DNA from 2 places in the Pseudoalteromonas sp. MMG005 genome. Region 2 is predicted to be linked to the other one. Evidence: predicted binding sites of a transcription regulator. Region 2 holds the regulator's gene; the other holds the start of a gene.

Region 1 (3,431 bases), on a different contig from region 2:
TTAATCACCCGTAATGAGGTAATTCAAGCTCATTTATTAATATCGATAAACGAGCTTGCTAGTGGCTCTGCTGGTGAGCATCAATGGCTCTCTCAACTACAACTTGTTTTACATAGTTGTGATTTACATACTCTCACGTTAAGCGTATTAGCCCAGCACTTGAACGTGTCGACACGGACTTTACAACGAAAACTAACAGCACAAAAACTGAGTTTTAGCCAACTAAAAGATAAAGAACGGTTACGGCGGTTTGGGCAATTTGGGTATGTTATGCGAAAACAGGAATTAAGTGATTTGTTGGGTTATAAAGAGCAGGCGTCATTAAATCGAGCGGTGCGGCGTTGGTATGGGATGTCGCCAAGTGCATACTTAAATGAGACTAAAAATCAGCTATAAAAAACGCGGTGTATGGTACACCGCGTTTTTCAGTAGTATATTTCGGGCTAGATTATAACCCAGCGGCAGCTCGCAGAGCATTTGCTTTGTCAGTTGCTTCCCATGGGAACTCTTCACGACCAAAGTGGCCATATGCCGCTGTTGGTTGATAAATAGGGCGTTCAAGGTCAAGCATCGTTAACAGTCCGTATGGACGCAGATCAAAGTGTTCACGAACAAGTTCAACTAAACGAGATTCTTCGAGTTTACCGGTGCCGAAAGTTTCAATACTGATAGAGGTTGGTTCAGCAACACCAATGGCATAAGAAACTTGCAGCTCACATTTATCAGCCAAACCAGCCGCTACAATGTTTTTAGCAACATAACGAGCGGCATAAGCAGCTGAGCGGTCAACCTTTGATGGGTCTTTACCAGAGAAAGCACCACCACCATGGCGCGCCATACCACCATATGTATCTACGATGATTTTACGGCCAGTTAAACCACAGTCACCCATAGGGCCACCGATCACGAAACGGCCAGTAGGGTTGATGAAAAACTTAGTTGCTTTAGAAATAAGCTCAGCAGGCAATACTGGTTTGATAATTGTTTCCATTACAGCTTCAACTAAATCAGTTTGCGAAACAGTATCACAATGCTGAGTTGAAAGAACAACAGCGTCAATACCAACGGCTTTGCCATTTTCGTATGCGAATGTCACTTGAGACTTTGCATCAGGGCGCAACCAGTTAAGCTCACCGCTTTTACGTACTTGCGCTTGACGTTGTACAAGGCGGTGAGAATAAGTAATTGGGGCGGGCATGAGTACGTCAGTTTCATTACATGCGTAACCGAACATTAGACCTTGGTCACCTGCACCTTGCTCTTCAGCTCGAGCACGGTCTACACCTTGGTTGATGTCAGGAGACTGTTTACCAATTGTGTTTAAGATGGCACATGAATCAGCGTCAAACCCCATATCTGAATGAGTATAACCAATATCACGAACGGTCTTACGTGTAAGTTCTTCAATGTCTACCCATGCGCTAGTAGTGACTTCACCACCAACCATGACCATACCGGTTTTGACGTAAGTCTCACACGCCACACGTGCTTTTGGGTCTTGTTCAAGAATTGCATCAAGTACCGCATCGGAAATTTGATCGGCGATTTTATCCGGATGGCCTTCAGACACAGACTCAGAAGTAAATAAATGTTTTGCCATTGTATGTATGCTCACAAATATGCGCTTCACAAACAACAGGGATAGCGCAGGAAATAAAAATGTATACTCACTATTCTAACCAAAACAAGCAGCTCTGCATAGTTTTTTTACGCCTAGACGTCTAAATAGCTTCTCTAAAAAGAATGTGAATATAAAATTCATCTTGTACCTGTTTTTTCTAAGAAATGTCGTTGCAGTCAACCATTGAAATGAGTAAGAATGGGGTACTTAACAATTATACCCGCGAATTTTAAGGTAGGAGAATTCATGCCATCTCGCAAAGAACTAGCAAATGCAATCCGCGCCCTGTCAATGGACGCAGTTCAACAGGCCAAATCTGGTCACCCCGGTGCCCCTATGGGTATGGCGGATATCGCCGAGGTACTTTGGCGCGATTATTTAAAACATAATCCAAACAACCCTGAATGGGCTGATCGTGACCGTTTTGTATTGTCAAATGGTCATGGTTCAATGCTCATTTATTCTTTGCTACATTTAAGTGGTTATGATCTATCAATTGATGACTTAAAGAATTTCCGTCAGATGCATTCGAAAACACCGGGTCACCCAGAGTATGGTTATGCGCCAGGTATTGAAACAACGACGGGGCCATTAGGCCAAGGTATTACTAATGCTGTAGGTATGGCGATTGCCGAGAAGTCATTGGCAGCACAGTTTAACCGTGATGAACACGATATTGTTAACCACTTCACTTACGCATTTTTAGGTGATGGCTGCTTGATGGAAGGTATTTCACATGAAGCTTGTTCACTTGCTGGTACGTTAGGGCTGGGTAAACTTGTCGCTTTTTGGGATGACAATGGCATCTCAATTGATGGGGAAGTGGAAGGCTGGTTCAGTGATGACACTCCTAAACGCTTTGAAGCCTATGGCTGGCATGTTATTGCTGATGTTGATGGGCATGATAGTGATGCCATTAAAGCCGCAATCGACGCTGCGCGAGCTGAAACAGGTAAACCAACATTAATTTGTTGTAAAACGATTATTGGTTACGGCTCACCAAACAAATCAGGCAGCCATGACTGTCACGGTGCTCCACTTGGTGACGAAGAAATCAAAGCGGCACGTGAGTTTCTTGGTTGGCAACATGGTGCATTTGAAGTACCTGATGATGTATATGCAAAATGGGATGCATCTGCACGCGGTCAGCAAGCCCAGAGCCATTGGCTGATTAAATTTACTGAGTATCAAATTGAATACCCAGAATTAGCGGCGGAATTTGAACGTAGAATGAAAGGTGAGTTGCCGCAAAGTTGGACTGAACAGTCAGAAGCTTATATTGCACAACTTCAAGCGAACCCTGCAAACCCAGCAACTCGTAAAGCATCGCAAAATGCGTTAAATACTTATGGTCCTTTGTTACCAGAGTTTATGGGTGGCTCAGCAGATTTAGCCGGATCAAACTTAACAATTTGGGATGGCTCAAAAGGATTGACTGCTGAGGACGCTTCAGGTAATTACATTTATTATGGCGTACGTGAGTTTGGGATGTCGGCTATTATGAATGGTATCGTGCTTCATAAAGGTTTTATTCCATACGGTGCTACGTTCTTAATGTTTATGGAGTATGCACGCAATGCTGTTCGTATGGCTGCACTCATGAAGCAACCGAGTATTTTTGTTTATACGCATGATTCGATTGGTCTTGGTGAAGATGGGCCGACGCATCAACCTGTAGAGCAAATTGCAAGTATGCGTTTGACTCCTAACCTTGTTAACTGGCGTCCGTGTGACCAAGTTGAATCAGCCGTATCTTGGCAACAAGCCGTTGAGCGTAAAGATGGTCCTACGTCGTTGATATTTACTCGAC
Region 2 (3,431 bases):
GCGGCTTCTGTGTCTAAAATCGTTATTGAGCGTCCAGCTAAATCTATCCGTGTAACAATTCACACAGCTCGTCCTGGTGTTGTTATCGGTAAGAAAGGCGAAGATGTTGAAAAACTTCGTCAAGCTGTAACTAAGATCGCTGGTGTTCCTGCTCAGATCAACATTTCTGAAGTACGTAAGCCAGAACTTGACGCACAATTAGTTGCTGACGGTATTGCATCTCAGTTAGAGCGTCGTGTTATGTTCCGTCGTGCTATGAAGCGCTCGGTACAAAACGCAATGCGCATTGGTGCTAAAGGTATCAAAGTTGAAGTAAGTGGTCGTCTAGGCGGCGCTGAAATCGCACGTTCTGAATGGTATCGTGAAGGTCGTGTACCTCTACATACTCTACGTGCTGATATCGACTACGCAACTTCTGAAGCTTTAACCACTTACGGCATCATCGGTGTTAAAGTTTGGATCTTCAAAGGCGAAGTAATTGGTGGTTTACCACTAGTTCAAGAGCAAGAGAAGCCAGCTAAACGTGCACCGAAGAAAGCCAAAAAAAGTGCTAAGTAAGGGGTAGCGATTAATGTTACAGCCAAAACGTACAAAATTCCGTAAAATGCATAAAGGTCGCAACCGCGGTCTTGCTACAAGCGGAAACAAAGTAAGCTTCGGTTCTTTCGGTTTGAAAGCAACTGGCCGTGGTCGTATGACTGCACGTCAAATTGAAGCAGCTCGTCGTGCTATGACACGTCACGTAAAGCGTCAAGGTAAAATCTGGATCCGTGTGTTCCCAGACAAGCCAATCACAAACAAACCGCTTGAAGTTCGTATGGGTAAAGGTAAAGGCTCTGTTGAGTACTGGGTTGCAGAAATCCAGCCAGGCAAAGTACTTTATGAGATGGAAGGTGTGCCAGAAGAGCTTGCTCGTGAAGCATTCAACCTTGCAGCTCGTAAATTACCTTTCAAAACAACATTTGTAACTCGGACGGTAATGTGATGAAAGCTAGCGAACTTAAAGACAAAAGCGTTGAAGAGCTTAATGCTGAACTTCTTGAGCTTCTTCGTGAGCAGTTTAACCTGCGCATGCAAACAAGCACTGGTCAGCTAGCTCAGACTCACGAGTTAAGAAAAGTACGTCGCAGTATTGCGCGTGTTAAAACGGTTATCAACCAGAAGGCAGGTGCATAATGACTGATAAAATCCGTACTCTTCAAGGTCGTGTGATCAGCGATAAGATGGAAAAGTCTATTGTTGTAGGTATCGAACGTCAGGTTAAGCACCCGATCTACGGTAAATACATCAAGCGTACAACTAAGTTGCACGTACATGACGAGAGCAATACAGCTAAAGCAGGCGACACAGTTACTATTCGTGAATGTGCTCCTATCTCTAAGAATAAATCTTGGACTTTAGTAGACGTTATTGCACGTCCTAAGCAAGCTTAATTTTAGTTTTAAACTAATTTAAGATTTGTCTTTGAAAGCCCCGGCCTTTGGCTGGGGCTTTTGTTTTTGTAGGCCCGTATAAATTCATCTATATTTTTACTAACCTCAGCATGCTGATATTGCTTAGCAATAGCCATTTCATTGTACTATTTCACGATACCCGCACAGTCGTTTATATCACTTCTATTTTACTCTGCTATGTATAGACTTGCGCTGTTATACGAATTACAGAGCGCGTTTTAGGCAACGTGCTTTTGCCATATGTGGTCGATGAAGATAGGTTTTCTGATGTAAAGTGATGTGTAATAACAAGTGTATTGAATTAATAAGCGTATATTGTAATTAAGAATGAGGTTAATGGGTTTAATTACTGCGGCGATACGGTTATTTCGGGTAGTAAGTTAAAGGATATCATCGGGTATAAAAACAAGAATAGGAAGCCCACGACGGGGCTTCATATTGACTATTCTTCATCAATGATAGGCACTTCTAACCCCATAGACTCCATAATTTGACGCACTTCTTCAGGTACTTTTTCTGGATTATCTTTTCGTAAATCTTCATCGTTTGGCAAAGGTTGCCCAGTAAATGCATGTAAAAATGCTTCACACAGTAGCTCGCTATTGGTTGCATGACGTAAATTATTAACTTGTCGGCGAGTACGCTCGTCAGTTAACACTTTCAATACATTCAACGGGATTGATACAGTGATCTTTTTTACTTGTTCAGACTTTTTACCGTGTTCTGCATACGGGTGAACATATTCACCATTCCATTTAGCCATAATGTTGTTGTTGCCTTTATTGTGTAGTGCCTATCCGACGGAACTATGTACTTACTGGTTGTCATTATATGACATTGTTTGTGATGGTCTAGGCAAAAGCCCCTTTACTTGCCATAGTAAGTGCTTCGTTCGATCGTATTCGCGATCATTTTTTTGAAGTGGCGAAATTTTATCGGTTTAAATAAGATAGTCAAATACTAAGTAAATAGCCATTTAGCAGTATAAATGTTTTGACTTCTAGTATTTATTAATCTAACCTTTTAGACGTCTAAACATCCAACTATCTAGGTGATGATATGAGTGAACGTAATAAATCAACCATCGCAGTACGCCATGGCATAGAAGCAGACAAGCACCATGGTGCGGTCGTACCGCCGTTATACCTATCAACTACGTACTCATTTGCAGATTTTGATACCAAACGAGATTATGATTATGGTCGCAGTGGTAACCCTAATCGAGATATTTTAGCTGAAACATTAGCTCAGCTAGAAGGCGGAGAAAGAGGCATTATTACCGCAACGGGTATGTCTGCTGTTCACTTAGTGACGCAACTATTAAATAGCGATGATACGTTGGTGATCCCCCATGACTGTTATGGCGGCAGTTATCGTTTATTCACATCATTGCAAAAGCGTGGCTTATTAAACCTTGTAGTACTTGATTTAACACAGTCTGAAAGCTATCAGCAAATTTTAGATATAAAGCCAAAAGTGGTATGGATTGAGACACCGAGCAACCCTATTCTTCGCCTGACAGACATAGAAGCTGTGGTGAAAACCGCTAAGCAAGCAGGTGCACTAGTTGCTGCAGATAACACTTTTTTGTCACCGGCATTACAAAACCCCATTAAGTTTGGTGTAGACATTGTGGTTCACTCAACCACTAAATATATTAATGGTCATTCAGACGTGGTCGGTGGTGCCGTGATCGCACGTACTGCGGAACTGGGTGAGGAGCTAGCATGGTGGGCAAATAACATTGGCATTACGGGCGCGCCCTTTGATAGCTATTTAACGCTTCGTGGCTTACGAACGCTGAATGTACGTTTAAAGCAGCATCAAGAAAATGCCTTGGCGATTGCCAAATACTTAGAGCAATCGGACTATGTGAGTCAAGTGTATTACCCTGGTTTAGAATCTCATCCACAACATGAATTGGCCAAAAAGCAGCAAGCTGGCTTCGGTGGCATGGTGAGCTTTGACATAAAAGGC

The links. The regulator MetJ, encoded in region 2, represses methionine synthesis genes. The targets are predictions, from matches to a motif close to TAGACGTCTAGACGTCTA.
Region 1: a site for MetJ is predicted at 1,707-1,724, ahead of metK (methionine adenosyltransferase). Genes of this name have one in related genera too.

What each region holds. Positions count from the first base shown of each region.
Region 1 covers NZ_JAGJEK010000002.1:177,066-180,496, forward strand. Annotated here, with positions in the region: gene J8M01_RS02865 (AraC family transcriptional regulator ligand-binding domain-containing protein) at 1-396, shown strand, start outside; gene metK (methionine adenosyltransferase) at 449-1,600, opposite strand; gene tkt (transketolase) at 1,868-3,431, shown strand, end outside.
Region 2 covers NZ_JAGJEK010000001.1:407,734-411,164, reverse strand. Annotated here, with positions in the region: gene rpsC (30S ribosomal protein S3) at 1-558, shown strand, start outside; gene rplP (50S ribosomal protein L16) at 572-985, shown strand; gene rpmC (50S ribosomal protein L29) at 985-1,176, shown strand; gene rpsQ (30S ribosomal protein S17) at 1,176-1,433, shown strand; gene metJ (met regulon transcriptional regulator MetJ) at 1,897-2,217, opposite strand; gene metB (cystathionine gamma-synthase) at 2,514-3,431, shown strand, end outside.